3 regions of the Comamonas sp. NyZ500 genome follow, and region 1 is predicted to be linked to each of the others. Evidence: predicted binding sites of a transcription regulator. Region 1 holds the regulator's gene; each other region holds the start of a gene.
The links. The regulator sigma-54, encoded in region 1, starts transcription at its own class of promoters, with help from an activator protein. The targets are predictions, from matches to a motif close to TGGCANGNAANCTGCTTT.
Positions count from the first base shown of each region.

Region 2: a site for sigma-54 is predicted at 1,964-1,981, ahead of JAO85_RS22330 (BMP family protein). Genes of this name have one in related genera too.
Region 3: a site for sigma-54 is predicted at 2,239-2,256, ahead of JAO85_RS10620 (TorF family putative porin). Genes of this name have one in related genera too.

Region 1 is NZ_JAEIJE010000003.1:438,148-448,490, forward strand. Features, by position in the region: gene JAO85_RS07775 (aspartyl/asparaginyl beta-hydroxylase domain-containing protein) at 1-730, shown strand, start outside; gene JAO85_RS07780 (RNA polymerase factor sigma-54) at 920-2,521, opposite strand; gene lptB (LPS export ABC transporter ATP-binding protein) at 2,667-3,449, opposite strand; gene lptA (lipopolysaccharide transport periplasmic protein LptA) at 3,446-4,102, opposite strand; gene JAO85_RS07795 (thiol:disulfide interchange protein DsbA/DsbL) at 4,233-4,883, opposite strand; gene JAO85_RS07800 (SPOR domain-containing protein) at 5,044-5,748, opposite strand; gene argS (arginine--tRNA ligase) at 5,850-7,559, opposite strand; gene JAO85_RS07810 (DUF2214 family protein) at 7,838-8,284, opposite strand; gene JAO85_RS07815 (LysR family transcriptional regulator) at 8,369-9,304, opposite strand; gene JAO85_RS07820 (sensor histidine kinase KdpD) at 9,693-10,343, shown strand, end outside.
Region 2 is NZ_JAEIJE010000022.1:36,150-46,492, forward strand. Features, by position in the region: gene JAO85_RS22315 (LysR substrate-binding domain-containing protein) at 1-646, shown strand, start outside; gene JAO85_RS22320 (GatB/YqeY domain-containing protein) at 754-1,200, opposite strand; gene rpsU (30S ribosomal protein S21) at 1,365-1,577, opposite strand; gene JAO85_RS22330 (BMP family protein) at 2,078-3,127, shown strand; gene JAO85_RS22335 (NAD(P)/FAD-dependent oxidoreductase) at 3,217-4,491, opposite strand; gene JAO85_RS22340 (SMI1/KNR4 family protein) at 4,542-5,144, opposite strand; gene JAO85_RS22345 (acyl-CoA thioesterase) at 5,270-5,749, shown strand; gene cobA (uroporphyrinogen-III C-methyltransferase) at 5,843-6,643, opposite strand; gene ybiB (DNA-binding protein YbiB) at 6,653-7,657, opposite strand; gene JAO85_RS22360 (LysR substrate-binding domain-containing protein) at 7,716-8,663, opposite strand; gene JAO85_RS22365 (zinc-binding dehydrogenase) at 8,795-9,844, shown strand; gene JAO85_RS22370 (hypothetical protein) at 9,841-10,343, shown strand, end outside.
Region 3 is NZ_JAEIJE010000005.1:212,878-223,220, forward strand. Features, by position in the region: gene JAO85_RS10610 (ammonium transporter) at 1-1,037, opposite strand, end outside; gene glnK (P-II family nitrogen regulator) at 1,077-1,415, opposite strand; gene JAO85_RS10620 (TorF family putative porin) at 1,433-2,185, opposite strand; gene JAO85_RS10625 (sulfatase) at 2,560-3,888, opposite strand; gene JAO85_RS10630 (Bug family tripartite tricarboxylate transporter substrate binding protein) at 4,002-4,994, opposite strand; gene JAO85_RS10635 (tripartite tricarboxylate transporter substrate binding protein) at 5,135-6,106, opposite strand; gene JAO85_RS10640 (MarR family winged helix-turn-helix transcriptional regulator) at 6,199-6,747, shown strand; gene JAO85_RS10645 (YifB family Mg chelatase-like AAA ATPase) at 6,832-8,370, shown strand; gene JAO85_RS10650 (LysR substrate-binding domain-containing protein) at 8,384-9,313, opposite strand; gene JAO85_RS10655 (YbfB/YjiJ family MFS transporter) at 9,425-10,343, shown strand, end outside.

The DNA of each region.
Region 1 (10,343 bases):
CTTCCCCGAGCTGGCGCCGCTGCAGGCCAACTGGCGCGAGATCCGCGAGGAAGCCGTCAATCTGCAAAAGAACATGCAGATCAAGGCCGCCGCCAATAACGATGACGCAGGCTTCAACTCCTTCTTCAAGACCGGCTGGAAGCGCTTCTACCTCAAGTGGTACGGCGACGCTCACCCTTCGGCCATGGAGCTTTGCCCCAAGACCACGGCCCTGGTGAAATCGATTCCCAGCGTCAAGGCCGCCATGTTTGCCGAGCTGCCGCCCGGCGCCAAGCTCAATCTGCACCGCGACCCCTATGCGGGCTCGCTGCGCTATCACCTGGCCGTGCTGGCGCCCAACGACGACCGCTGCATGATCGAGGTCGACGGCCAGCCCTATAGCTGGCGCGAAGGCGAAGGCGTGATCTTCGACGAGACCTTTATGCACTGGGCCGAGAACCGCTCGGAAGGCAATCGCATCGTGCTGTTCTGCGATGTGGAGCGCCCCATGACCAATGGCTTTGCCCAGTGGCTCAATCACTGGCTGGGCAAGAACGTGGTGGCCGCCGCCAGCTCGCCCAACAACGAGGGCGATCCGCGCGGCATGATCAGCAAGCTGTTCAAGATCTCGTTCTATGCGGGCAAGTACCGCCGTGCCTTCCGTGACTGGAATCCGACCTTCTACAAGATCCTCAAGTTCGGCCTGATGATCGGCGTGCTGGTCTGGTTTATCTGGTGGTTGGTTTCTTGATAACCCCCTGAGGCGCTACGCGCCTTCCCCTGGCCGGGCGCCCCCAAGGGGGACGGCAGCATCGCCGCAAGGGCGGCTCTTGCTCGCTGCCCCTTGCTTGAGGAATGCCTTATCAAGGCTCCCGCCCTAAATGCAGAACAAGAAAGCCGCTGTGCGATGCATCAGCGGCTTTCTTGTTTCTGCGGTGCCCTACAGCGCCTTGCGCAGCGTGGTCGTCGGTATCTTGAGCTGCTCGCGGTATTTGGCAACGGTGCGGCGCGCGCACTCGATGCCCTGCTCCTTGAGCATATCGGCCAGCTTGGCGTCCGACAGCGGCTTTCTGGCATCTTCGGCATCGACAAACTGCTTGATCAGCGCACGCACGGCCGTGCTGGAAGCACTGCCGCCGGTTTCCGTGCCCAGGCCCGAACCGAAGAAATACTTGAGCTCGAAAGTGCCCTGGGGCGTGGCCATGTACTTGGCCGTGGTCACGCGGCTGATGGTGGACTCGTGCAGGCCCAGGGTGTCGGCGATATCGCGCAGCACCAGCGGGCGCATGGCCAGCTCGCCATGCACAAAGAAGTTCTTCTGCCGCTCCACGATGGCTTCGGAAACACGCAAGATGGTGTCGAAGCGCTGCTGGATGTTCTTGATGAACCAGCGCGCCTCCTGCAGCTGCTGCTGCAGCGCCGCATGGCCGTCGCTGTTCTTGTGGCGGCGCAGCACGCCGGCATAGATGTCGTGCACGCGCAGACGCGGCATGACCTCGGGGTTGAGCTGCACGGAGAAGTCCACCCGGCCCGAGCCGGACCGCACCGGGCGCACGATGACATCGGGCACCACGATATGGCGTTCCACGTCGACAAAGCGGCGCCCCGGACGCGGCTCCAGCCTGGCGATCAGGGCCATGGCTTCGCGCAGTTGCTCCTCTCGCGCACCGCACAGGCTGGTGAGCTTGCGCAGATCGCGCCGCGCCAGCAGGTCCATGGGCTGGGCACAGATGGCCTGCGCCAGCAGCAGCCGGCTCATATGCGCCTCGGTCGTGCCCTCGTCCTCGGCCGTGCGGATCAGATCGCGCAGCTGCAGCTGCAGGCACTCGGCCAGATCGCGCGCGCCCACACCCACGGGCTCCAGGCTTTGCAGCAGCTTCAGCGCAATGGCAAAGTGCTGCTCCAGCTCCTCGCGCTCCTCCAAGTCGTCGCCAGCCAGGCTCTGCGCCAACTCCTGCAGGGAATCCTCGAGATAGCCGTCGTCGCTGAGCGACTCGATGAGAAAGCGCAGTGCAGCCATGTCCGCCGCACCAAGATGCAGGCTCAGCGCCTGACGGTGCAGAAAGTCGGTCAGGCTCTGGTGCTCGCGCGCCAGATCGATGGCATCGGTTTCGTCATCGCCGTCGCGGTTGCGCGTGGAGCTGCTGGCCGAGGGCGTATCCCACTCGCTGCTGGATTCGCCGCCCCATTCCCCGTCCTGGCCGTCCATGCCGTCGGCCTCCCAGTTCAGCGTTTCCGGGGTTTCGGGGTTTGATGTCTCCGCTACCGTTTCAGTAGCTTGTTGCGCTTGCGATGCATCTCTTTCAGCATGAATACCATCTGAAGTGCTGTATTCACTGGCGCTAGCAGCTACATCTACAGGAGCATCCCCCGCAGTTTCTGCCTCATCGCCCGCACGTTCCAGAAAAGGGTTGTCGACCAGCATCTGCTCGACTTCCTGCGCCAGCTCCAGGGTGGAGAGCTGCAGCAGCTGAATGGATTGCTGCAGCTGCGGCGTAAGCGATAAATGCTGCGAAACGCGTAGCGAGAGACCTGGCTTCATCGAGGCGCGGCTCCCAGACAATCATCGCAAACGCGCGCAGTGCTATGGACTTGCCGCCGGGCCGCCCCAGGGCAAACCCCGGCGCAGCCGGTCAGGGCCCCTTCCGGGGACAGCGACCACACAAAGTGAGGGAGCGTGGGGGTCATCACATTCTGAAATGTTCGCCCAGATAGACGCGGCGCACATCGGCGTTCTCCACGATCTCCTCGGGCGTGCCTTCGGCCAGCACATGGCCGTCGCTGATGATGAAGGCGTGGTCGCAGATGCCCAGCGTCTCGCGCACGTTGTGGTCGGTGATCAGCACGCCGATGCCGCGCTCCTTGAGGAAGCCGATGATGCGCTGGATCTCGATCACCGCGATCGGGTCGATGCCGGCAAACGGCTCGTCAAGCAGAATGAAGCGCGGTTGCGTGGCCAGGGCGCGGGCAATTTCCACGCGACGGCGCTCACCGCCGGACAGCGCCAGCGCCGGTGACTGGCGCAGATGCTCTACGCGCAGCTCCTGCAGCAAGCCCGTGAGGCGCTTTTCGATCTCGTCGCGCGTCAGCGTCTTGCCCTGCTCGTCCTTTTGCAGCTCCAGCACGGCGCGCACATTGTCTTCCACGCTGAGCTTGCGAAAGATGGAGGCTTCCTGGGGCAGATAGGACAGGCCCAGGCGCGAACGCTGGTGAATCGGCATGCCGCCCACCGGCTGGCCGTCGATGAAAATCTCGCCGCCGTCGCTGCGCACCAGGCCCACGATCATGTAGAACGATGTGGTCTTGCCCGCACCGTTGGGGCCGAGCAAACCGACCACCTCGCCTTTTTGCACGGACAGGGACACATCCTTGACCACCTTGCGGCTGCCGTAGGACTTGGCCAGATGCTTGGCCTCCAGGCGGCTGTCGGACTCGCCGCTGCGGCTGCTGGAGAAAGTCGGCTCGCTCATTTCTTCTCGTCGGCTTTCTCACCGCCCAGCGTCATGCTCTGGCGCAGCTGCGTGGCAGGTGTTGCAGGCTTGGGCTGTGCCCCCGGGGTGCCGTCCTTGGGCGCCATGATGGCGCGCACACGGCCACCCTGTCCCACGGAGGAGCTCGGCAGGCCGCCGCTGGTCTTCTGGCCATCGACGGTATAGACGTCGGTGATGTTGTTGTAGACGATGATGGAGCCCGTGACCTGATCGCTGAGCTGACCGCCACGGTAGCGGCGCATCTCGCCACGACGGATGAACTTGACGATATCGGCCTTGCCGTCGTACTCGATGACTTCGCCTTCGCCCTCGATGAACTCCTCGGGCTGACCGGCCACGGTATCGCGCTTCTGACGGAAGAACGCTCGCTTGCCGGCCTCGGCCTTGATCACACCGTACTGATAGCCCTCGGCGTCCTGCCGCACATCGAGCTGAGCACCGCGCAGCACGATGGAGCCCTTGGTCATCACCACATTGCCAGTAAAGACACTGGTCTGCTGCAGCTCGTCATGACGCAACGCATCCGCCTCGATATTCATGGGCTTGGCGCTGTCGGCTTTTTCGGCATGGACAATGCCGGTCGCTGCTGCCAGGGCGCAGGCCAGCGCAAGAGGTAGGAGTGTTTTTTTCATGGAAGGCACGTTTCTTGCATCCATTGTAGTCATTCCCTTTTTGCAACTTGCGTAAAAAACACCCACAAAAAAGCCCGCACGACGGCGGGCTTGCTGGGCGTCAAACGTCACTGACGTCTGCTGCCTGATCTCAGGCCTTGCGGCTGGAGGCGACCAGCGCATTGACCACGCGCAGCACATTGTCCATATTGCCGGCCTTGGTGCCGTCCGTGTAGTAGCGGCCGGCCACACCCATGGCGGGCACGCCTTCCACGTCATATTCGTTTTGCAGCTGAGCGGCCTTGCGCGCCTGGTTGGCCACGGTGAAGGAGTTGTAGACTTCCTTGAACTTGGCCAGATCCACGCCCTGCTTTCCGACCCAGTCAAAGATGGCGTCGTCGGTCTTGAGCAGATTGCGATCCACGTGGATGGTGCGGAACACCTTGGCGTGCAGCTGGGGCAGCAGGTTCATGCCCTCCAGAGCGTAGTACAGCTTTTGCTGAGGCACGAAAGAGGCATTGAAGGCCACGGGCACGCGGCGCACTACCACATCGGCAGGCTGGCTCTTTGCCCAGGCTTCGAACTGGGGCTCGAAGGCATTGCAATGAGGGCAGCTGTACCAGAAGAACTCGACCACCTCGACCTTGCCGGCCGGCGCGCTCACGCTGGCGGGCTTGCCGAGCTTGATGTAGTCCTTGCCTTCCTTGGGCGCAGCGCCCTGGGCCCAGCTGGAGGAGGCACCCAGACTCAGGGCACCGGCAGCAGCTGCCGAGGCAGCCAGAGAGAATTCGCGACGTTTCATCTAAACAAACTCCTGTATCAGGTCTGCAGTATCAGAGCCAACAGGCCCAAAAAAGTTCAGCTTTGTCAAAACTACCAATGGCACAAGCCAGAGGCCTCAAGCAAGGGCCGCCCCGCAGCTACGCTGCAGTCCCCCGGCGCGCAGCGCCTCAGGGGTCTTGTTATCTGGCCGCGCGCACCAGAGTCGAGTCCACGCCCGCACCGTCGAGCTTGCCCTTGAGCTGCTCGGCATCGTCACGCTTGCTGAACGGCCCCACGCGCACGCGGAAAACGGTGATGCCATTCTGCTCACGCTCGCTGATGCGCGACTCCCAGCCCAGCATGGCCAGCTTGGCACGCTGCGCTTCCGCTTCGCTCTGGCCGCGGAAAGCACCGGCCTGCACAAAGTAGTTGAACGCAGAGTCCGAAGAGGATGCCGTTTGCGCGGCCGCCTTTTCCTTGTCTGCACGCGCCTTGTCTGCCTTGTCGGCGGCGGCGGAGCGCTCCTTGACCAGGTCACCCAGCGGATCACCCGATGCAGGCTTGGCAGGCTTCTCCGGCGTAGAGGGTGGCGGCGGCGTGGTGACTCCGCCGGTTGCAGTAGGTTGTACCGCAGGTGTGGGCGGCGACACCGTCACGTCGCTCGGGGGAACTGGTGGTGTCACCGGGGGCGGTGCAGGCTGGCGGCTCTGCAGCGGTGCGTTGGGGTCCCAGTTCTTGTTGCGCTCGGCCTCGGCCGCATCGCGCTGAGTGTTGTTTCCACCCTTGTTGAGGAAGGGCACCGGCACCTTGGTCACATAGATGGCCACGGCCAGGGCCGCAGCCAGACCGATGACCATGCCAAAGATAAGCCCCAGGATGGTTCCACCGCGTTGCTGGTTCTTCATATCAGTCGCTTAACGCTTTCTGCTTCAGTTATTCCATTCTCAGATCCATCGCCCCCTGACAGGCAAGGCCGGCAAGGTGATCGATGGACAGGAAACTGGGATTACATGCGCTCGGGTGCGCTCACACCCAGCACCGCCAGACCATTGTGCAACACCTGGGCCGTGGCAGCGACCAGGGCCAGACGTGCGAGCTTGACCTTTTCGTCGTCCACCAGAATGCGCTCTGCGTCGTAGTAGCTGTGATAGCTGGAGGCCAGATCGCGCAGATAGAAGGTCACGTCGTGCGGTGCGTTGCCTTCGGCAGCAGCAGTCAGCATCTCGGGGTACTTGGCCAGCAGCAGCATCAGCGCCTGGGCCTGCGGGCCTTCCAGAGCGGACAGGTCCACATCCTTGAGTGCCGCCAGACCTGCACCGCCGGCCTCCTGCCAGGCGCGCAGCACGGACTGGATGCGCGCATGGGCATACTGCACGTAGTACACGGGGTTGTCGTTGTTCTGGGCCACGGCCAGATCCACGTCGAAGGTGTACTCGGTGTCGGGCTTGCGCGAGAGCAGGAAGAAGCGCACGGCATCCTTGCTGGTCCACTCGATCAGATCGCGCAGCGTGACGTAGGAGCCGGCGCGCTTGCTGATCTTGACCTCTTCGCCGTTGCGCACCACGCGCACCATGGTGTGCAGCACGTAGTCGGGGTAGCCCTCGGGGATGCCCACATCGGCAGCCTGCAGGCCGGCACGCACGCGGGCAATGGTGCCGTGGTGGTCCGTACCCTGAATGTTCACCACCTTGGTGAAGCCGCGCTTGAACTTCTGGATGTGATAGGCCACATCGGGCACAAAGTAGGTGTAGCCGCCGTCAGTCTTGCGCATCACGCGGTCTTTGTCGTCGCCGTAGTCGGTGGACCTGAGCCACAGCGCGCCGTCCTGCTCATAAGTCTTGCCGTTGGCGATCAGGCGGTTGACCGTCGCCTCGACATGACCGTTTTCATAGAGGCTGGACTCGAGGTAGTACTCGTCGAACTTGAGGTTGAAGGCCTGCAGGTCCTTGTCCTGCTCGTTGCGCAGATAGGCCACGGCGAACTGGCGGATGTTGTCGTAATCCTCGACATCGCCGTTGGCGGTGAACTCGCGGTCATCGGCCTTGATGGTTTCCTTGGCCAGGAAAGCCTTGGCGATGTCGGCAATGTAGTCGCCGTTGTAGAAATTCTTGGCCAGCGGGTTTTCGCTGTCGGTGGGCCAGCATTCGTCACCAGGCTTGAAGCCTTTGGCGCGCAGCTGGGTGCTCTTGGTCAGGGTGTCGATCTGCACGCCCGCGTCGTTGTAATAGAACTCGCGGTGAACCTTCCAGCCCTGGGTGGAATAGAGGTTGCTGATGGCGTCGCCGATCGCAGCCTGGCGGCCATGGCCCACATGCAGAGGGCCGGTGGGGTTGGCGGAGACGAACTCGACGAGGATGTTTTCACCGCGATCGGCCTGGTAGCCGAACTTCTGGGCTTGCGCCAGCACTTCGCGCACCACCTCCTGCTTGGCAGCAGGCTTGAGGCGAATGTTGAGAAAGCCCGGACCCGCGATTTCAATCGCATCCACCCACTGCTGGAAGGCGGCTGTAGCCTCCAGCGCGGTCTTGAGCTGCTCGCCCAGGGCGCGCGGGTTGGCCTTTAGAGGCTTGGCCAGCTGCATGGCCGCCGTGCAGGCGAAATCGCCATGGGCTGCCACTTTGGGGTTTTCAAACGCAGCGCGTGCGCCGGCGCCGGGCGAGAGTGTTTCGAGCTCAGCAGCCAGGGCTGCGAGCAATTCCTGTTTGACGGAGAGCATCGCGGGATTTTACGTGCCGGATTCAAGTCCTGCCGAATCGCTGGCGCCACACCCTTGTTCCAGGGCCGGTTCACAGGCTGCAGGGCGGTATCCGCATGTTTCGCCGGCCATACCTTCGACAAGCGCTGCTGCTCCTTGATTGGCAACCTGGTCAACGACAGCCACTATGGCGATCCGCGCAATGTGATGCTCAAGCTGCGCGGCAGCTTCTGAATGCTGCAGACGTGAGAAAGGCCGCTTTGCGGCGGCCTTTACCTTTCGCACAGCTTGGCACAGGCCTACATACCGCGCGCCCAGAAGATGGCAACCACGGCGATCACCGGCACCACATGGCCCTGCCACATCACCCATTTACGAGTCTGCTTGATTTCCTCGGGCGCCGGCAGCTGACCGCTGGCATCCAGCGTCTTCTTCCAGCGGCGGAAGGTCAGCGTGGGCTTGAGCGAGAGCAAAAAGGCGATGACGAACAATGTCATCTTGAGATGGAACAGCGGCGAGGCCGTATAGGCTCCCATGCCTTTGACGCCCCAGAGCAGGCGCGCAATGCCGGTCAGCAGCAGGACGATGGCGGCAATGCCGTAAATCATGTCCAGCCTGGCCAGACGCTGCACCACGGCGGCATTCATCCATTCCACACGGCACAGGGCGGCCTGGCTGGTCAGAAACACCACCAGGGTCAGAATCGCCAGCAGATGGGCGCTGGCAAGAACAGCTTCAAAGGTCATGGCTTCACAGTAGAAAAAAGGACGGGTTCAGCGGCCCCTATCAGGCCACGGCGACCGGTCCATTGTCTACCGTTTCAGGCCCGCTCAGAGATCCACGCCGAGACGAAAGAAGTCCGGCTGGTTGTAGTGATGCTTGAGGTAGTCGATCCACATGCGCACGCGCAGCGGCATGTGCTTGCGCTGGGGGAAGACCACGAAGATTCCGTTGGGCGGCGCAGCAAACTCTTCCAGCACGGGCACGAGGCGGCCGGCGGCGATCTCGGCCTCCACCTCCCAGGTGCTGCGCCAGGCAATGCCCCAGCCCCCCAGGCACCAGTCGTGCAGCACCTGACCATCGGAGCAGTCCAGCGGGCCACCCGGCTTGAAGTGCACGACCTCGCTGGTGCCGCTTTCGGGATGCGGGATGCGGAAGGCCCAACCCCGCGTCTGCGAGGCGTCGGACGACAGCGTCAGGCAGTCATGCTGGGTCAGTTCGCTGGGGTGCTTGGGCGTGCCACGGCGCTCCAGATAGCCGGGCGTGGCCACGCACAGGCGGCGATTGTCGGCAATGCGCACGCTGACCAGGGCCGAGTCCGGCAGATCCCCCACGCGCACCGCGCAATCGAAGCCCTCGCCCGCCAGATCGACCACGCGGTCGCTGAGGTTCAGCGAGATGGTGACATCGGGGTGCAGGTCGCGGAAGCGCGGCACCAGCGGCGCCACATGGCGGCGGCCGAAACCGGCAGGCGCCGTGATGCGCAGATGGCCCGTGGCCTTGACGCCGCCGGCCGACACGCTGGCCTCGGCATTGCACACATCGGAGAGCAGGCGCTGGCAATCCTCAAGGAAGGCGCTGCCTTCATGGGTCAGCGAGATGCGACGCGTGGTGCGCACCATGAGCTTGACGCCCAGATGCTCTTCCAGAGCGTCCAGACGGCGCCCCATGATGGCGGGCGCCACACCTTCGGCCTTGGCGGCAGCCGTCAAGCTGCCCCTGGTCGCTACCGATACAAAAGACTCAAATGCCTTGAGTTTGTCCATGACCGCTGCTCCTGTCTGGTCCGTGTTGTCTCCTGCTGCGGTAGCGTGCACTATTAATACAAGAGCACATACCGCACAAGCAGTCTTGATTTCTCAAATGTTTTTATCGAAAGTTCTTTAAACAAGAGCGCTGACTGCTATCACTACAAAAGTCATCAATCAGCGCTGCATGCCTGTCCCGCATGCGACTTCATTGCGATATATCTTACTTAGAAGTCACAAGTTGACAGTGAATCTTTGATGTTTATATATGTTTATATCAAAATTTACCGTTTTCCCTGAGGCAGGAATATCGCTTATTCGCCGGCGCCATGAGCTCTTGGGCAGAGCCAGACGTTAAACCTATGATTTGCAAAACACATTTACAAATCCGCTGCCGCCCGCCGTCATGAGCTTTTCACCCGTTTCTGCCGCCCATCTGGCCGATCTGCTGGGCCGCTCCGGCCAGGGCTGTGCGCTCTGGAATGCCGAAGGGCTGCTGCTCATGGCCACTCCCGCCTGGTGCCAATGGCTGGATATGCCAGAGGACGCAAGTCCCATCGGCCAGCCGCTGCAGGGTCTGCTGCCAGCCCAGATCTGGCAAGTCCACGGCCCGCGCTTTACCGCCGCCGCCCAGGGCTTGCACCAGGAATATGACGACATACGGCCCGGTGATTCCGGTTCTCAGCACCACCGCCGCATACAGCTCACGCCCGGCTCAGCCGATGCCCAGGGGCGGCACGAGGTGCTGATGCAGCTCAGCGACATAGGACGTGAATATGCGTGTGGTGAAGTCATTGCACGCCAGCGCGAGCAGTTGCAGGCCTTGCACGAGCAACTGCGCAGCAGCCGCCAGGACGCGGGCGAGCTCGACAGGTTGCGTACCCTGCTGGACTGGCGCACGGCCATGCTGAGCGAACACAACGAAATGCTGCAGCTGCTCTCCCATGAAATCCGCCAGCCGCTGAACAATGCCTCCGCTGCCATGCAGGCCACGCTCAAGGCCATCGAAGATCTGCATCTGGCCGATGCCGCGCCCGCCGCCAGGGCCTTGCTGCGC
Region 2 (10,343 bases), on a different contig from region 1:
CACCAGCTTCGGCTTTGGCCGCAATGTGGTGGCGCCCGCGCTGTCGCAGCTGATTGCGCAATATCCGGCGCTGCAGCTGCGCCTGGAGGTGTTTGACCGCATCGTCGATGTCGCGGCCGAGGGCTTCGATCTCGATGTGCGCGTGGGCGACGAGATCGCGCCGCACCTGATTGCCCGGCATCTGGCCGACAACCACCGCGTGCTGTGCGCGGCCCCGGCCTATGTGCAGCGGCGCGGCAGCCCGCGCACGCTTGATGAACTGGCAGCACATGACTGTCTGGTCATCAAGGAGCGCGATCATCCCTTCGGTGTCTGGAAACTGCGCTCGGGCAGTCAGGAGCGCAGCGTGAAAGTGACCGGGCCGCTGTCCACCAATCATGGCGAGATGGCCGTGCAATGGGCGCGCGACGGCCATGGCATCGTGCTGCGCTCGCTGTGGGATGTGGCGGCCGATCTGCAGGCCGGCAGCCTGGTGCAGCTGCTGCCAGAGTGGCAGCAGCAGGCGAATATCTGGGCCGTCTATCCGACGCGGCTGGAGCGCTCGGCCAAGGTGCGGGTCTGCGTCGAGTTCCTGCAGGAGTTCTTCAGCAAACAGGCGTCCACGGGATTGAGGGGTGCTATTAAAAAAGAAGCTGTTATCGATTGATATGCATGAATTTCAGATTATTTTGAGTCTGAAAGATATGCACAACCAGCGCAAGCAGCTTCTGTTTTTGAGCCTGATGCCGCGTGGCGGCCCAGGCTATTTGCCAATTATCGGGTCAGCGCGGCCTTCACGGCAGCGGACACCAGGCCCATATCGGCCTTGCCGGCCAGCTGGGCCTTGACGGCGCCCATCACCTTGCCCATGTCGCCAGGGCCGGAGGCACCCAGTTCGGCCACGATGGCCTGCACGGCTGCGGTGATCTCGGCTTCTCCCATGCGTTCGGGCAGATAGACCTTGAGCACTTCCATTTCGGCCTTTTCCACATCGGCCAGATCGGCGCGGTTGGCGGCTTCGAAGGCGGCGATGGAGTCCTTGCGCTGCTTGATCAGCTTGTCGACGATGGCGATGACGGCGGCGTCGTCGAGCTCGATGCGCTCGTCCACTTCCTTTTGCTTCATCGCGGCCTGCAGCAGGCGGATGGTGCCCAGGCGCGCGCTGTCCTTGGCACGCATGGCGGTCTTCATGTCTTCGGTAATCTGGGCTTTCAGGCTCATGGCTTTCTCCTTGGGGTGGGCGAACGGACGCTGACTGTCCATGCGCTGGGAGGTCACTGCGCAGCCGGGCAGGCTTGGCAGTGGCCAGAAAACAAAAAACCCGCGCCTGGCGTCCCGAGCGCGGGTTTGCGGCTGTTTTAAGGCCGACTGGTCCTAATCAACGATTAGTACAGCTTCTTAGGCAGTTGCATGCTGCGAACGCGCTTGTAGTGACGCTTCACGGCAGCAGCCTTCTTGCGCTTGCGCTCGGCTGTGGGCTTTTCGTAGAACTCGCGAGCACGCAGATCGGTCAGCAGACCCAGCTTTTCGATGGTGCGCTTGAAGCGGCGCAGGGCAACTTCATAGGGCTCGTTTTCTTTGACGCGGATGGTAGTCATTTAATTTCCAGATATATCTGTGCTGACAGAGGGTTCTCGGGAAGATCGGGCCTGAGAGCCGTGAACAGCGGTTTCCCCGCCACTTTTTAACTAGTATGGCCGACGGGGTAATGCCAGCAAAGTCGAGCATTATAGACCAAGACTTGGGCTGCGTCTTCAATGGGGCGTGAAGCAATCCGGCGTCGGTCGCGCGCGCATGGTTTTGCGGCGGCAGGCAGGGCGTTGTCGCAGACCAGATTCAGGCACCGCCATTGTGCCTTTTGGACTATCGGCGCGTTCAAGTCGCGTGTATTGCGGAGCGAAGCCGGATGCGCAATGCAAGAGCACGGTGCTGCCCAGGCGCCAGGACAGCCGAGCCCGGCGCTGGGGTTTCTTGGGAGTATCGTGTGCACGGAAATTGCATACAGTTTAGAGGCTTTATTTCGTGACCAAGGTCAAGGAATAAGTGGGTTTCGTGCCTGTGCGCGTCGCTGTTTTTCTGTGTTCAAGGAGCTTCCATCTTGTCCAGCGCTTCTCATTCCTCATTTATTTCGCGTCGCCAATGGATGGCTTCGGCCGTAGCCGTGCCGGGCTTGCTGGCATTGACGGCCTGTGCCGGCAGGGCCGGAGTTTCCGGGCCTGCCGCATCCGGCGGTTCCCTGGTGGTGGGTGGTCTGTTTGCGGGCTCGCGCAGCGACAAGGGCTTTATGGAGGCTGGCTGGCGCGGCCTGGAAAAAGCGCGCCAGGAGCTGGGCGTGCAGACCCGCTTTCTCGACGGCATGGCGCCCAGGAAGGAGTTGCTGGTGCCGGCTCTTGCACAGCTTGCGGAGCAGGGGGCGCAACTGGTGATTGCCCATGGCGGGCAGAACAATCAGGCTGCAGCCGAAGTTGCGGCGCGCTTTCCCAGGACCCAGTTCGTCGTGACCCAGGGCGCGGTACAGGGAAGCAATCTCTGCAGCTATGACGTGCTGCAGGAGGAGTCGGCCTATCTGGCCGGCGTGCTGGCGGCGCTGACCACCAAAACCGGGGTGGTCGGCCATATGTCGGGCATTCGCGTGCCCCCGGGACTCAAGGGGCGTGCAGCCTATGCGGCCGGCGTGCGCGATACCGATCCCAGGGTCAAGCTGCTGACGAACTTCTCGGGCGATCAGGACGACAACGCCTTGTCGCACCGCATTGCCAGGGCCCAGATGGCTGCCGGTGCCGATGTGATCTTCACCATGCTCAACTCCGGCCGCGATGGCGTGACCCAGGCCTGCCGCGAGGCGGGCACGCGCCAGATCGGCAATGTGATCGACTGGACCACGGTGGACCCGCAGGTGTTTGTCGCTTCCGCCTGGGCCGATGTGGGCATTGGCGCGTTTTTGGCCGTCAAGGATATGCAGGAGCGCGGTGCGCCCGGCCCGGGCATTCGCAAGATCGGTTTGAGCGACCCGGCCGCCGTACGCCTGACCATGGGCCAGGGCGTGGCCGCCGCTGTGCGCGAGCGCGTGGGCAATGCGTCGGCTGCCATCGCCTCGGGGCAGCTCAAGGTTCCCGAACACTATGAAGGCAAGGAATTTTCTGCCTGACCGGATGGTGCGCCGGAGGCGCTGGCAGCAAAAAAGGATGGCTCAACCATCCTTTTTTTCATGGCGGCAGGCGCTTCGGTTCCAGTCGCTCAAGCCATGACCAATTGCTTTTCCGCCATGGCCTGGGCGCAGGCGGCGGCACTGGCCCAGGCCCACTGGAAGTTGTAGCCACCCAGCCAGCCGGTGATGTCCACCACCTCGCCGATAAAGTACAGGCCCGGCCGGGTCTTGCATTCCATGGTTTGCTGGGACAGCACCCTGGTGTCCACGCCGCCCAGCGTGACCTCGGCTTTTTTATAGCCCTCGGTGCCCGTGGGAGTGATCTCCCAGCGCGACAGCTGCTCGGCCAGTCTGGCCAGGGCCTTGTCGCCGGCCTCGTTGATGGGGCGCTGCAACTCGGGCATGCGGCCGACCCAGGCATCGGCCAGGCGCGCGGGCAGATGGGCGGCCAGCTCGTTGGCCACCAGCTTGCGCGAGTGGAGCTTGGCCTGGGCCAGCACCTCGGCCAGATCCACACCAGGCAGCAGATTGATCTGCAGCGGGGTGCCGGGCTTCCAGTAGCTGGAGATCTGCAACACGGCGGGACCCGAGAGGCCGCGGTGGGTGAACAGCAAATCCTCGTGGAAGCTCATGCGCTCCTTTTTGCTGCCGGTGCTGATTTCCACGGGCAGGGCCAGACCGGCCAGGCCCGCGTAGGGTTGCCAGCCTTCGCCGTCGAAGGTCATGGGCACCAGGCCGGGCGTGCGCTCGATCAGCGGCAGATCGAACTGCTGGGCCAGACGGTAGCCGAAGTCGGTGGCGCCTATCTTGGGAATGCTCAGGCCGCCAGTGGCAATGACCAGGTTGGCGGCCTGTACCAGGCCACGATCGGTTTCAATCTGATAGCTGAAATCGCTTTCTGTGTCTTGGTTTGACGGCGAAAGCACTACTTTCTTGACCTGGCAAGGCTGCCAGCGCTGCACGCCGCCCGCGCTGCACTCGGCCAGCAGCATGGCGATGATGTCCTCGGCCGAATGGTCGGCAAACAACTGGCCCTTGTGCTTTTCGTGGTGGGCAATGCCGTGTCTGTCCATCAACGTGATGAAGTCGGCGGGTGTGAAGCGCGAGAGGGCCGAGCGGCAGAACTGAGGGTTCTGCCCCACAAAATGCTTGTGCGGCGCACGCACGTCCAGATCTCGGTTGGTGAAGTTGCAGCGCCCGCCGCCCGAGATGCGGATCTTCTCGGCCACCTTGGGCGCATGATCGATCAGCAGCACCTTCAGGCCCTGCTGGCCGGCCTGGGCCGCGCAGAACAGGCCGGCGGCACCGGCGCCGATGATGATGGCGTCAAAAATCTGGAAGGGGACCTGTGAAGAGGAGGACACGGCGGGCAGGGCGATGGAGCAAGAACAAGGCCGCGATTGTCCCAGATGCCTCAGATTTTGGGCTCGTCCACTACAAAGCCCCAGAAACCGTCGTCGCAGTGAATGCAGCAGGCCGTAAAGTGATTCAGGTCACTGGCGTGAAACCAGATTAGGCCCAGCTTGGAGTCGCACAGTGCATCGGCCTGATCGGCGAGGCTGAGTGCCGCAATATGCTCCAGCTCCATATCGCCGAAGAATTCCTGCAGATCGCTGGCGCCCAGAAAAAGGTCGTGGTCCAGACTGCCGATCTTTCCTTTGTGCCGACCGTGCAGAACTTCCACAAATGGGTTGCCGCCCTGGTCGTGGCCAATGGCTACAAACCAGCGGGCCAGCAGAAATTCGGACTGCACGGTTTTCAGGTCTTCCTGATGCAGTTGCGCGCCAAAGCTGAAGAGGTCGGCAAAGTTGGCGTGGCTTTCGCTGGCAATCTCGGTGCTGTCATGAAGATAGCTGGCGTGGTCTGAGGCCTGTTCCAGCGCATACATGGAAAAGCCGTTCTGTGTGATCAGAAACTGCGCATAAGCATCTGAGAAGCCAATGTGCGCCTGCAGCGCTGCAACTTCCTGTGCGCTGGCGGCAGGCTGGCCGAAGGGGTTGGGAAACAGAACTTGCAAGACGCACTCCTGAGACTTACAGCACGGTGTAAGTCGGTACTTGTTTATATCTGCAGCCCATTGTCCCATTGGGGTATGCGCAAGGGTTCAGCGTGCGTCCCGGATCACTTCTAGAATCGCGCCCCATGAATACACCATCCCACCAACTGAGCATGACCGTGCTCATGTCGCCTGACATGGCCAACTTCTCCGGCAATGTGCACGGGGGCGCCATCTTGAAATTGCTGGACCAGGTTGCCTATGCCTGCGCCAGCCGTTATGCGGGCCGCTATGTCGTGACGCTGAGCGTGGATCAGGTGATGTTTCTGCAGCCTATCCACGTAGGTGAGCTGGTGACTTTTCTGGCCAGCGTGAACCACACCGGCAAGTCCTCCATGGAAATCGGCATCAAGGTGATTGCCGAGGAGATTCGCAGCCAGGTGGTGCGCCACGTGAACAGCTGCTTCTTCACCATGGTGGCCGTGGACGATGACAAAAAGCCTGCCCCCGTGCCCCCGCTGCAGCTCGAAACCGACGAGGAAAAGCGCCGCTGGGACGCCGCCATCATCCGCAAGGAACTGCGCAAGGAGCTCGCCGAGCGCTTTGCCGAGACTCGTACTCCCTGAGTCGCATCGCCGCTTCTGCGTGGACGTAGTCTCGCAGCGAGGCGGCGCTTGCCGCTCGCCCGGCTTGCAGGACAGCCCGGGGATGGTCCTGGATCAGGCTGCCGCTGATTGCGGCAAGGCTTGGGGCTGGTTCTGCCAGGCGGCAATGCCCTGGACCACATCGCCGACGACGATGATGCTGGGGCTGCCCAGTTGGTGGTCGGCAATGCTTTGCGGCAAATCCTTCAGAAAGGTCAGCGCATGGCGCTGCTGCGGCAGGCTGGCATGCTGGATCACGGCCACGGGCGTGCTGCCGGGCAGGCCGCTGAGCAGCTCGCTGCTGATGCGCTCGACACTGCTCACTCCCATATAGATCACCAGCGTCAGCTTGGCCGCATGGGCCGTGGCGGCGATCTGGCGCCAGTCGGGGCCGCTGTCGCCGGGTTTGGCATGGCCGGTCATGAAAAGCACGCCGTGCGCGCGATCGCGGTGGGTCAGCGGGGCGCCCAGGTTGGTCAGGCCCGCGAGACCGGAGGTGATGCCGTTGATGACATCCACCTCGATACCGGCCTGACGCAGATGTTCGACCTCTTCGCCGCCACGGCCAAAGATGAAGGGGTCGCCGCCCTTGAGGCGCACCACGCGTTCGCCGTCCTGCACGGCCGCAATCATGAGCTTTTCGATAAAGGCCTGGGGAGTGCTCTTGCAGCCGCCGCGCTTGCCCACATAGACCACGCGGGCCGAGGGCGAGGCGTGGCTCATCACACCATCGCTGACCAGATCGTCGACAAACAGCACGCTGGCTGCGGCAATGGCCTTGGCGGCCTTGATGGTCAGCAGCTCGGGGTCGCCGGGGCCGGCACCCACCAGGGTGCACGAGCCGCGCTGATTGGGGTTGTGGGAAATGGCAGTCATTGTGGGGTCTCAGTCGGGGCTGCGGTTATAGGCTTGCAGTGCGGCGCGGCTGGCGGCAGCGTCGGCATCGGTGACCTGCATGGCCTGGTGCAGGGCTTGTATTTGTTCCAATTGTTGCGCGATCGGCGCCGGCACAGGTAGCTGGCCGTTCAGAATGTCCAGTGTCAGCCGGGCTGTCTGCTCGGCATTCAGATCTTGTTCCGGGGCACTGCTCTCGGTGCCGGATGCGAGCTGGCTGCTGTGCAGGGAAGAGCGCTCAAAGCAGATTTCTCCGGCAATCACACCCGTGCTCACGGGTTCGCGGTGAGGGGCGGCCACGGCCTCGCCTTCCGTGCCGCGCACCAGCAGCGCACTGGTCGCACGCAGGGCCAGGGTCTGGAGCATGGGCTGGGCATAGGCCGGGTGGGTATAGCTGGCCAGCACCAGCCCGGATTGCGCGGTGCTGCTGCCATGGATAGGGTCCAGCAGTTTGACGATGCTGTGCGAGGGGTTGCGCAGGCCCATCTGGCGGCGAATCTGCAGCAGCCGATCCAGCGGCGCCAGCAGGTGACGGGTCTGCATCCAGACCTTGTCGCCAGGCTCCAGAGCGATGGGACGCTCGATGGCCGTCCAGCCCAGTTGCCGCCATACCTCGGCCGTGCCCAGGCGCTTGTCCTCGGTATGGCTGCCGTGTACCAGCACCGGCAGTCCTTTCTGCGCCAGAAGACCCGCCAGCAGCGGTGTGAGGTTGGCCAGCTTGCGCGAGCCGTTGTAGCTGGGGATGACCACCACGGGCTGGGCCTTATGGGCCTGCGGCCACACGGGCAGACGTTGCTGGGTCGCGTCGAGAAAGCCTGCCAGCTCTTCGGCGCTTTCGCCCTTGAAGCGCATGGCAATGCAAAAGCCGCCGAGCTCCAGATCGCTGACCTTGCCGTCCAGCACCTGCCCCATCAGATCGCAGGCCTGGGTCCGCGAAAGAGAGCGCGCGCCCTTGGTGCCGCGACCGATTTCCTTGATGTAGTGGCTGATGCTCATGATTAACGTAATTGTCGCTATAAAAACCATGAGTTGTCAGACGATTTGGTTATATAAATCAAACCGGCTGTGCTCGAGACTCCGTCGCTCCCTGTTGCGCCAGCTCTGCAGCCAGGGCCTGCAGCTGCGATTGCGCGAGCTGGGCGACAAGGTCCAGCATGGGGTTGCTCTTGAGCGCATCGGCAGACGCCAGGACGGCGAGCCGGCTGACCTGGCGCGAAGCCCGAAGCGGCCTGAACACGATCTGCTCGCGGTGAAACATCGCGAAGGATGCCGGCACGATGGCCACGCCCAGACCGCAGGCCACGAGCGCCAGCACATTCACCAACTGACCGGCTTCGTGGCGTATCAGCGGAGTGAAGCCGGCCTCGGCGCACAGCGCGACCGTGCGGTCGAAGTAGTCGGTGTCCTGATAGCGGGTGAAGCCCACAAAGGGCTGATGCACGGCTGCTTGAAGATCCAGCATTCCACTGCCTCCGGCCAGAGGGTGGGAGGCTGGAACAGCCAGGCAATAGGGGTCGTCAATGCTGGCCAGCTCAAGCTCGTCGGCCTCCTTGTGGCCGGGGCGGGCAAAGCCGAGTTCCAGCTCGCCCTGGCGCAAGGCCCGCTGCTGCTGGGACGAGATCATTTCGCGGGCTTCGATCTGCACCTCACAGCCGGCCTGTGCCACAGCTCGCAGCAAGCCGGGCAGCAGTGACTGCATGGCCGAGGGAACCAGCCCCAGGCGCAGCACGGTCTGGCTGCTGCGCTCTCGTTCGCGCGCTCGCAAGGGGGCTTGCTCGGCACGCGCCAATATGACGCGCGCATCTTCCAGCAGCGACTCGCCTGCAGCGGTGAGCTGCATGCCGCGCGGCAGGCGGGTGAAGAGCTGCGTGCCGACCTCATCCTCGAGTTGCTTGAGTTGCTGTGACAGCGGCGGCTGGGCGATGAATAGCTTGCGGGCGGCCCTGCTGACGTTGCCCTGCTCGGCAACCGCCACGAAATAGCGCAGATGTCTCAGTTCCATGCCTGAATGAATCCATATTTCAAAAGTATGAGTTTCATATTAAATCAGTGTTGGACATATGAATGAAGGGCGGCAACACTGCCGATCCTGTTCGTTCTGAGATGCATGTCCACGCATGCATTGCCTGTCTCATGCAAGCCTTGCAAAAAACCGAGTCCGCCAAGGGACTGAAGCTCAACGAGGTCGACATGCCGTCGCCTGCCGCAGGTGAAGTGCTGCTGCGGGTTCATTCCACCGGTGTCTGTGGCACGGATCTGCATATCGATGCCTGGACGGCGAGCTACCACTTTTTGCAGGCCGCGCTGCCGGTGACCGTGGGTCACGAGTTCAGCGGCGAGATCGTGGCCAGAGGCGAGGGGGCCGAGCATCTGCCCCTGGGCCAGTTGGTGGCCGTGCGGCCTTCGGTCACCTGCGGCAGATGCCCCAGTTGCAGTGCCGGCGACTTCGATGCCTGCACCACGCGTCGCGGCATCGGTGTCATGCGCCATGGCGGCTTTGCCGAGTATGTGGCCGTGCCCCTGCGCAATTGCGTGCCGATTCCACACGGCGTGGACCCCGAGGTTGCTGCATTGGCCGAGCCGCTGTCGGTGAGCTTCGAAGCCGTGCGCACGGGCAATGTCCAGCCCGGCGATCGCGTACTGATCCTGGGGCCCGGCAATATCGGCCAGGGCATTGCGCTGTTTGCGCGTGCCGCAGGGGCAGCCCAAGTGGTGGTGGCCGGCCATGGTGATGCCGCGCGGCTGGAGGTCCTGCGCTCCATGGGGTTCGAGGATTTGCTGGACTTCGAGGGGCAGGACATTGACGAGGCCCTTGCCGCGTATACGAAGCAAGCTCTCTTTGACGTGGTGATCGAAGCCACCGGGGCGGCGGCAGTGCTGGCGCCGGCCCTGCGTGCACTCAAGACCCATGGCGTGCTGGTGATTGCCGGCATTCATTCAGCCCCCGTGCCGCTGGATCTGACGGCCTTGGTGCGACGTCATCAGCAGCTGCGCGGCTCCTATCGCACGCCGGAGCGCTGCTGGCTGGAGGTCGTTGAATTCATGCAGACCCATCAGGATCAGCTGCGCCTCATGATCACCCACCGCGTGCCGCTTGCACAGGCCGGGCAGGGTTTTGAGCTGGCGCGTGCGCGGCTGGCGAGCAAGGTGCTGATTCAGCCCGGCGCGGGTTCTGCATCATGAGCACCGCCTTCCTGGCCTTGTGGAACGACATCGACCGGCCCGAGGCTCGCGCAGAATACGAGGCTTGGCATGCCCTCGAGCATGTTCCCGAGCGCGTGGGTTTGCCAGGCTTTGTCTATGGCCATCGCTATGTCGGCGCCTGCGGATACTTCACGCTCTACGGTCTGGAGTCTCTGGCGGCCCTGGACTCGGCCGAGTATGCGGATGTGATCGCTAACCCCACGCCCTGGTCGGCACGCATGAGGCCGCGTCTGAGTGCTTTCATGCGCAGGCCCTGCCTATTGCAGGTCCAGGCTGGAGCATCCAGCGGTGCGGCGTTGACGACGCTCAAGGCCGTCACCACCGATGTACATACCTGGGCCGCGCACGCAGCCCGCTGGGCGGAGCAGGCGGTGCAGCAAGGGCGTCTGCTGCGGGTCATGGCGGGTGTGGTGCCTGTGGAGCGTTCCTTGCACTACCCCGTTGGCGGCGAGCGCATTGCCGAGCAGGCCCAGGGGGA
Region 3 (10,343 bases), on a different contig from region 1:
CCGGAGACGCCCCAGAAGCACAGAGGGCCGGCGATGATGCCCATGACGATGGAGCCCATGGGGCCGACAAAACCGGCGGCGGGGGTGATGGTCACCAGACCGGCCACGGCACCCGAGGCAGCGCCCAGCATGGAGGCCTTGCCGCGCAGCAGCGCTTCGGCCACGATCCAGGAGATGGCGGCAGCGCCGGTCGCGAGGATGGTGTTGATGAAGGCCAGGCCGGCAGCGCCATTGGCGGCACCGGCAGAGCCGGCGTTGAAGCCGAACCAGCCCACCCACAGCAGGGAAGCACCCACCATGGTCAGCGTCAGGCTGTGAGGGGGCAGGGCTTCCTTGCCGAAGCCGATGCGCTTGCCCAGCATGTAGGCACCCACCAGACCGGCCACGGCGGCGTTGATGTGCACTACGGTGCCGCCCGCGAAGTCCAGCGCGCCGTCTGCACCCAGCAGACCGCCGCCCCACACCATGTGGGCCATGGGGATGTAGCTGAAGGTGAACCACAGCACGGAGAACACGATCACGGCCGCGAACTTGATGCGCTCGGCAAACGCTCCCACGATCAGCGCCACGGTGATGGCGGCGAAGGTGGACTGGAAGGCCACGAACACATATTCGGGGATGGTCTTGAGCATGGACGACAGCGTGTCAGGCGTGATGCCCATGAGGAACAGCTTGTCGAAGCCCGCGAAGAACTTGCCCTCGCCGCCAAAGGCCAGCGAGTAGCCGTAGATGGCCCACAGCACGGTGATCAGCGAAAAGATCACGAAGACCTGGGCCAGCACGGACAGCATGTTCTTGCTGCGCACCAGGCCGCCATAGAACAGCGCCAGGCCGGGGATGACCATCAGGATCACCAGCATGGTCGAGGTCAGCATCCAGGCGGTGTCGCCGGCGCTCAGGGTGGGCACGGCCTCGGCCGCTGCTTCGGCCACAGGCGCTGCGGCGGCGGCAGCCGTTGCAGCTTCCTGGGCAAAGCCGGTGGCGCCGGCAGCCAGCAGGCCCAGTCCCAGGCCTGCGCTCAATAGTTTCTTGATCATGGCAATCTTTCTCAAAACGGTTCCAGAGAGACTGGGCCTTTACAGGGCCGCGTCGCCGGTTTCTCCTGTACGGATACGGATCGACTGCTCCAGCGCCTGCACAAAAATCTTGCCGTCGCCGATCTTGCCGGTACGGGCTGCGCCCTCGATGGCGTCGATGGCGGCATCGACCAGATCGTCGGCAATCGCGGCCTCGATCTTCAGCTTGGGCAGAAAGTCCACCACATACTCGGCACCGCGGTACAGCTCGGTGTGGCCCTTCTGACGGCCAAAGCCCTTGACTTCGGTCACGGTGATGCCTTGAACACCGATTTGGGAAAGAGCTTCACGCACTTCGTCGAGCTTGAAGGGTTTGATGATGGCGATCACCATTTTCATGACGGGCTCCTGAAAAATTAGAAAGTCTTGGAGAGCGTCAGGATCAGACGCGCCTTGTTCACATCGCCGAAGTAGGCCTTCTTGTTGGCGCCGGTCACCGCTGCACCTGCAGAGAAGCCGTCGCCCAGGTCATAGGCACCACCGACGCTGTAGTCCACATAGTTGGGAACGCCCAGGTCCTTGATGTCGCTGGAGAAATGGGTGTAACCAACTGATGCTTTCAGTGTCACCTTGGGCATCACTTCCTGGCTGTAGGAGAACTGCAGATAACCGGTGTTGCGGCCCTTGAGACCCGAGCCCGCCTTGGCGCCGGCCCAGCCGAAGTAGTCCTTGGACACCGTGTGCGAGTACTTGGCCGTGAACGGGCCGTAGGTGCCGGAGCCATAGATCTCGGTGGTGTTGCCGTTGGCGTTGCCCGAGTACACATAGGTCAGCATGCCCACATCCCAGTCCACATCGGCGGCCTTGAACTTGTAGCCGCCGTAGAAGTCGGTTTCCAGCGAGTTGCCGGGCAGCCAGTCCACGGAGGAGTTCCAGTTGCCGACGTAGAAGCCGCTGTCGCCGAACGTGTAGTCAAAACCGCCTTGCAGCGCGGGCTTGACGGCCTTGCTGCGGCTGGCGTCCTGATCCTGACCACGGAACTTGTAGTTGGTGGTCAGGGCAACGTTGGCGGAGAGCTGGGCATGGGCCCACATGGGGGCGACAACGGCGCAGGCCAGGGCGGCAGTCTTGGCGAAAGTCTTGAAACGGCTTGCAGCGGGACTAGGCATTCAGGGTTCCTCCGGTTTGAAAATTTCGTGGCAAAAATCTCGGATGAACTCTCAAAGCACAGACCGTGCCAGTCTCTGCGGCGGCTGCGGCACGGTTCGCTGTCCAAGGCCCCAGAACAGGCAGCGGGCCATAGCTGCCCGGTACAAAAAGCTACGAGTTTTCACAATCACTGAGCGCAACTTTCGCCACCCGGTTTGCGGCCTGAACCGATTGCACCAGGATGGTGCGTTTTTGCAATGCACCGCCATGGCCCGGTTTTTATCCGGTTTTTTGCACCAAACAGGTGATTTGAAAGTGAGTGCATGCTCTTTGCTTGAGCGCGGACGCAAAAAAGCCCATCGCCTGTGCGATGGGCTTGCAGGCAGCGCTCAGTTCAGAAGCTGGCCTGCGGCAGGTCTGCCTTGGTGAACACCAGCGAGACCTTGGCTTCCTCGGGAATCGGCGGCAGCTCCTGATTCCAGTGCTCCCAGGCGCTGCGCAGCTCGGCCAGTTTCCGGGGCTCGCGATCACGCAGATTGGCGCGCTCGCGCGGGTCGCTGGCGATGTTGAACAGGTATTCGATGCCCTCGATCTGCAGATATTTCCAGTCGCCGCGTATCAAGGCCTTTTGCTCGCGGTGCTTCATGCGCCAGGCCAGGTCGCGTTCGGGCATCCAGCTTTGATCCTGCATCAGGGGCAGCAGGCTGATGCCGTCCAGCGGATAGTCGGCATGCGCGTCCACGCCCGCTGCAGCCAGGAAGGTGGCCGACCAGTCCATGGTCAGGCTGGGCGTGTCGCAGACGGCGCCGGCCGTCATGCGCGCCGGCCAGCGTGCCAGCAAAGGCACGCGGATGCCGCCTTCGAGCAGGTCCATCTTCTGGCCCACGAAAGGCCAGGTATTGGAGAAGCGCTCGCCGCCGTTGTCGCTGGTGAAGACGATGAGCGTGTTCTCGCTCAGGCCGTTCTCCTCCAGCGCGTCCAGCAGCCAGCCTATGCCTTCGTCCATGTGATGGATCATGCGCTGGTAGGTGTCGATGGAGCCGCCGTCGATATGCTTGCCCATGCCTTGCAGGCGCTCGGATTCGGCGCGGTCCTCGCGCGTCAGCCAGGGCCAGTGCGGGGCGCTGTAGTGCAGCGAGAGGTAGAAGGGCTGCTCGGCGCTCTGGCGCTTGACGAAGTCCACCGCGCGGCGGCTCAGCAGATCGGTGAGGTAGCCGTCTTCGGTGTGCGGCTCCTCGTTGGTCCAGAAGTCGGGGCGCCCGCGCGGGTCGCAGTGGGCGAAGTAGTCGGCGCCGCCGGCATGAAAGCCGTAGAACTCCTCGTAGCCCGACAGGCGCGGGCCGAAATGCGGGGGGTAGCCCAGATGCCATTTGCCGACCAGGGCCGTGGCGTAGCCGGCATCGCGCAGCAGCGAGGCCACCGTGGGGTGATCGGGCGGCAGGCCCAGCACCTTGTCGCCATGCACGCTGGCGATGGGTTCCTCGGCCGCACCGCGCAGGCGGTACTGCCAGCGGCCCGTGGCCAGCGCAAAGCGCGTGGGCGAGCACACCGAGGAGTTGGAGTAGCCGCGCGTGAAGCGCAGGCCCTGGGCGGCCATGGCGTCCAGGCGCGGCGAGACATCGGTGGCGTTGTTGTGCGCATCGCGCGCACCGGTGCAGCCCAGGTCGGCATAGCCGAGGTCATCGGCCAGGATGAAGATCAGATTGGGGCGGGAGTCGGTCATGGGAGATCGGGGAACATTCAAAAACAGGAGCTTCTATCGCTTGTTATGCAAGGATTCTGGATAGATTTGATGCTGAAAATGTTTGGTGGAAAGCGATAGATGCTCCTCAAATATCAGGGCTTAAAGCCCGAGCGCTGCACCACCGGCGCCCATTGCGCGCGGTAGGCCTTGAGCATTCTTTCCGTGTCCTGCGCGCTGCTGACCACGGGCACCAGGTTGGAGGCGGCGAACTTCTGCTGCGTGTCGGCTTCCTTCATCACCTCCTGCACCAGTTGGGACAGGCGCTGCACCGTGGCCGGCGCCATGCTCTGCGGCGCGAACAAGGTGTTCCAGCCCGTGCCGACCAGGTTCAAGCCCAGCTCCTTGAGCGTGGGAATGCCGGGTGCCATGGTGCTGCGGCGCTCGCCCGAGGTGGCCAGCACGCGCAGCTTGCCTGCTTCGTGCTGGGCGATCTGGGTGTCTAGAGTGTCCACGGCGATGGGGACCTGCCCGCCCATCAGATCGGTGAGCAGCGGACCCGAGCCCTTGTAGCCCACGACCTCGACGGGCACCTTGGCGGTCTCGCCCAGCATCAGCGCAAAAAAGTGCGGCAGGCTGCCCGTGGCCGGCACGCCGAAATTGGCCTGCTGCGGATTGGCCTTGAGCCAGGCCAGCAGGTGCGGCAGCTCCTTCACGGGCACGGCGCTGGCCACGGCCAGGCCGAACTCGTAGCGGTTGACCTCGCTGATGGGGCGGAAGTCCTTTTCCGGCTCGTAGCCCGAGTCGGGAAACACCAGCGGCGCGACCACCATCACGGCGGGATTGGCCAGCAGCACGGCGGGCTGAGATGCGGGCGCGTTCTTCACGTACTGGGCCGACAGACGGCCGCCCGCGCCGGGCTTGTTTTCCACGATCACCGGGCTGCCAAGGCGGGCCTGCAGCCGGTCGGCCACGATGCGTGCCACGCGGTCGGTGGCACCGCCGGGCGGATAGCCGACCACCATGCGCAGCGGTGTCTTGCTGGGAAACAGGGCATGGCTCTCCTGGGCCTGCAGCGCGCCGCCGCCCAGCAAGCCTGCGCTCAGGCCGAGCCCCGCCGCGAGCTTGCCGAAGATTCTTCTTTGCATCGTCATGTCTCTCCTGGTCTGTGGTCCGCGCCGGTATCGGCTCGCGAATTCACACCATTAATGATTGGATACCGGGCAGTGTAGGTGGGCTCCGGCACCGGCCTGAAATGCTCAGATGGCCGGCGCCCGTGCCCGAGGCATCAATCGGGTTTCAGATTGATCTTGCGGGTCAGCGCTTCCCATTTGTCGGAGATCTCGCGCACCCTGGCCTGGGCCTGCTCGGGGCTGCTGCCCACCATTTCGATATCCACGGCCTTGACTCGCTCCTGCTGCTGCGGCGAGCGTATGGCGGCATCCATGGCTGCGAGAAAGCGCTTCTGGATCTCGGCAGGAACACCCTTGGGGGCGGCGAGCAACAGCCAGTAAGTGCCGTCGAAATCGGGGTAGCCCGACTCGGCAATCGTGGGCAATGTCGGCAGCAGCGGCGAGCGCGTGCGGCCCGAGGTGGCCAGGGCGGTGACGCGACCGCTCTGTATCTGTGGCAGCACCGTGGGTGCCGCCAGGAAGCCGCAGTTCACCTGGCCGCCCATGAGGTCCTGCATGGCCGGTGCCGGCCCCTTGTAGGGCACATGCACCATCTTCACGCCGGTACTGGACAGCAAGGACTCCATGACCAGATGACCGGGCGAGCCCGCGCCACCGGTGGCATAGGTCAGCTCGCGCGATTTGGCGGCCTCCAGCATGTCCTTGACGGACTTGAAGCCGAGGCCGGGGTTGCAGATCAGGGTCTGCGAGAACCTGGCGGCGGCGTTGAGCACCACGATGGCATCGCTGGAGTAGCCGATGTTCTTGTAGATATGCTTGTTGACGGTGAGCACCGGGTCCATGGCCCACAGCCAGGTGTAGCCGTCGGCCGGGGCTCGGGCGACCTCGGCCGCACCGATATTGCCATTGGCACCGGCCCGGTTTTCCACGATCACGGCTTGACCTAGCGCCTTTTGCACGGCCGCCGCCAGCGGGCGCACGGCGATGTCGGAAGGGCCGGCGGGCGGCGTGGGAACGATGATGCGTATGGGCTTGGCGGGCCAGTTGTCGGCAGCATGGGATGCCGTCAGAAGCGCGGCGGCCGCCAGCCCGGCCAGAGTGCGGCGGGCGATACGAGTGCAAGGCATGGTGTCTCCTGTCGTTTTCTTTGGAGCCACTGTAAGCAGTGACTCGATAATGGATCTAATCCATCATTCCTAGAGAAAACCCACAAAGACCCATGACCAAGGCGCAGCGCCACCCCTGGCGGCAGCCGTCCGAGCTGGACGATCTGTTCCTCTACCATCTGGCCCGCCTGATGAGTTCGGCCGGAACCATGGTGGTGCGCCTGTGCGAGGGCGGCTTCGGCATCACCCGGCGCGAGTGGCGCATGATCGGCCTGCTGGCCACCAAGGGTGCCATGCAACCCTCCAGGCTCGCAGAGCTGGCGCAGCTCGATCGCACGCGCACCTCGCGCACCATCTCCACGCTGATTGCCAAGGGACTGCTGCACAAGCAGGGCATGGCCGGCGACGGGCGCCAGGCCATGGTGCAGCTGACGGACGCCGGGCTGGCGCTGCACACCCAGCTGTTTCCGCAGATACAGGCGATCAACCAGGAGCTGCTCGGCGACGTCAGCGATGCCGAGCTTGAGGTGCTGTCCCAGGTGTTCGAGCGCGTGCGCAATCGGGCGGCGCTCATGCAGGAGCAGGGCAGCTTTCCCAAGGCCGAGCGCCGCCGTGGCCGGGCCGCGGGCAAACAGCCGGCCCGTGACGACGCCGCCGGCTGACGGCCTGTGCACACCCCTATTGCCTGTTTGAGCCGCCCGCGCATACGCTAGGCCCTACAGTCCGGCTTGAAGGGGAGGAGCGTGATGGGTCTGGCACTGGTTCAAAGTCGTGCACTGCTGGGCTTGCAGGCACCGGCTGTCACGGTGGAGGTCCATCTGGCCAACGGACTGCCTTCGTTCACCCTGGTGGGTCTGGCGGATGTGGAGGTCAAGGAGGCCCGCGAGCGCGTGCGCGCAGCCATCGTCAATGCAGGGCTGGAGTTCCCGAACAACCAGCGCATCACGGTCAATCTGGCTCCGGCGGATCTGCCCAAGGACTCAGGCCGCTTTGACCTGCCGATAGCGCTGGGCATTCTGGCGGCCAGCGGGCAGATCGATGCACAGCGGCTCGCCGATTATGAGTTTGCAGGAGAGCTGTCGCTGACCGGTGCCCTGCGCCCGGTACGCGGCGCCCTGGCTACTGCGCTGGCCCTGCAGCGTCAGCAACAGCGCGTGCGGCTGGTGCTGCCGCCAGACAGTGCGCTGGAGGCCGCCTTTGTGCCGGCCATCGAAGTCTTCGGCGCCGCGCATCTGCTGGATGTGGTCAGGCAGTTCATCGCGCATGACGCCACCCTGGCGGAGCAGGGCGATGGCGTGGAGGGCTGGCAGCGGGTGCACTCCAGACCTGCTGAAGCCTCTTTGCCGTCGCTGGATCTGCGCGAGGTGCGCGGCCAGATGCAGGCCAAGCGCGCGCTTGAAATTGCAGCTGCCGGCGCGCATGGTGTGCTGATGATCGGCCCTCCGGGCTCGGGGAAATCCATGCTGGCCCAGCGCTTTGCGGGCTTGCTGCCCGGCATGACCGATGAGGAAGCGCTCGAAGCCGCCGCCATTGCCAGCCTCAGCGGTCGTTTCACGCCGCAGTTGTGGCGTCAGAGACCGTTTGCCGCTCCCCATCACACGGCCAGCTCCATCGCCTTGGTCGGCGGCGGCTCTCCGCCCCGGCCCGGCGAGATTTCATATGCCCATTGCGGTGCGCTTTTCCTGGATGAGCTGCCCGAGTTCGCGCGCAGCGCTCTGGAAGCCCTGCGCGAGCCGCTGGAGACCGGGCGCATCACCATCGTGCGGGCCGTGCAGAGGGCGGAGTTCCCGGCCCGTTTCCAGCTGGTGGCAGCCATGAACCCCTGTCCCTGCGGCTTCTGGGGATCGCGCATCAGGGCCTGCCGCTGCTCGCCCGATCAGGTGGCACGTTATCAGGCACGCATCAGCGGTCCCTTGCTGGACCGTATCGATCTGCATGTGGAGGTGGCGGCACTGTCGCCCGAGGAGTTGCTGGCAGCGCCCGAAGGGGAGAGCAGCGCTGCCGTACAGCAACGCGTGAGCGCGGCCAGGGACAAGGCCTTGCAGCGCCAGGGCCTGCCCAATCATCAGTTGCAGGGGGCACAGCTCGACACACATCTGCAGCTGGAGCCCGAGGCGCTGACCTTTGCCCACAAGGCTGCAGCGCGCCTTGGCTGGTCGGCGCGCGGCACGCACCGGGCCTTGAAGGTGGCGCGAACCATTGCCGATCTGGCGGACTCGGATGCCATCACGCAAACCCATCTGGCCGAGGCATTGCAGTACCGCCGCGCGCTGATGCAGCCGTGATGTCCTGCCGCTCTCAGGCGGCAAGAGCCAGCGCCACGGGCTGTGCCCGTGTGGCTTGCGGATTGACACCCAGTACCTGCGCAAATGCATGCAGTGCCGGCGACCAGCCTTGTACGGCAGCGGTCACAAAACAGGTGTCGACAAAGGCCAGCTCCTGTCCGCTCCTGCCGGGCAGAGTCATCCAGTGCACGCCAAAGCGCTGCTGCTGGGCTTCGACCAGAGAGCGCGACAGCAGCGCATAGCCCATGCCGGCAGCCACGCAGCCGAGGATGGTGTCCAGCATGCCCAGCTCCATGATGCGTACCGCCGTCACGCCCATCGAAGCCATCAGCAGCTCGATCCGCTGGCGGTAGCTGCAGCCCTGGCGAAAGGCCAGAAACACGGAGCTGCTGAACTCTGCGGCGGTGGGGAAGCGCGTCAGCGGCTGTCCGCTGACCAGCACCAGCTCTTCACGAAATACCGGCCAGGATTGCAGCTCGTTTTGTGGTGCGGCACCGTTGATGAAGGCACAGTCGATGCGACCAGCCGCCAGCTCCATCAGCAATGCGGCGCTGGGCTGGGCGTCCAGCTCCAGGTCGATACCCGGATGCTGCCTGCGCAACTCGGCCAGCAGTGGCGGCAGACGCAGTGCGGCCGTGGTTTCCATCGAGCCTATGCGCAAGGCGCCCTTGACCTGGCCGGCGGCAAACTGCCGGGCTTGCAGCATGGCCAGCACCTGGTCATGGGACTGCAGCATCTGCCGCGCAGACTCCAGCAGCGTACGCCCGGCCGGAGTCGGAAAGACCGGGTTGGCCCGCATCAGCAGCTGCACGCCTGCTTCGTCCTCGAGCTTTTTGATATGGGCCGTGACATTGGATTGCACGGTGTGCAGAAGCTGGGCTGCGGCACCAAAGCTGCCGCTTTCGCAGACGGCTTCGAACATGCGCAGGGATTTGAGTTGCATATGCGGCTCCAATATCTCGAATTGAGATGCAAGTCATCATTTTGAATCATTGGACATGATCGAGTCGCAGCGTTTAGGCTTGATGCCAATTTCCTCTCCATAACCCGAGCTGTGATCGAACGCAAAGAGCTTCCCCTGCTGTTGACCGGCTTCATGGCCACCCTGAGCGGCGTCGGCCTGGCCCGTTTCGCCTATACCGCGCTGATGCCGCAGATGGTTCATGCGGGCTGGTTCAGCGGCGAGCAGGTGGCTTATCTGGGCGCCGCCAATCTGCTCGGCTATCTGATCGGCGCCCTGGTCGCCGCGCCGCTGGCCGAGCGCATGGGCGCGCTGCGCGTGCTGGTGATCTGCTGGGTGGCCGTGATGCTCAGCTTTGCCGGCTGCAGCCTGCCCCAGCCCATGGCCCTGTTCTTTGTCTGGCGGCTGATCTCGGGCATTGCCGGTGCCGCGCTGATGGTGCTGGGCCCGTCGGTGGCCATGGCTGCAGCAGCGCCGCAGCGCCGTGCCACGCTGGGCCCGCTGATGTTCTGCGGCATTGGCGTGGGCGCCTTGCTGGCCGCCACGCTGGTGCCCATGTTTGCGCGCAGCAGCCTGAGTGCCGTCTGGTGGGCGTTGACGGCGCTGTCTGCGCTGGCGCTTTACAGCGGTCGGCATGCTGCGCGCCAGATCCCGCTGCATGCACCGGTGGCGATCCAGCCCACGGCGGTCGCAGCCTCCAGCACAACGCCGTGGAGCCTGGCGGTGATTCTGGTGCTGGTCGCCTATGCCTGCGACGCCTTCGGCTTTGTGCCGCACACCGTGTTCTGGGTGGACTACCTGGATCGCGAGCTGCAGCTGGGCGGCGCCTATGCCTCGACGCAATGGGCATTCTTCGGGCTTGGCGCGATGGTCGGGCCGCTGTGTGCGGCCTACTGTGCCACGCGCTGGGGCTGGTGGGGTACGACCACGGGCGCCTATGCCCTCAAGGCCGTGGCCATCGGCCTGCCGCTGGCTTGGGCAGGTTTCGGCGGCCATGCGCTGTCGGGCTTTC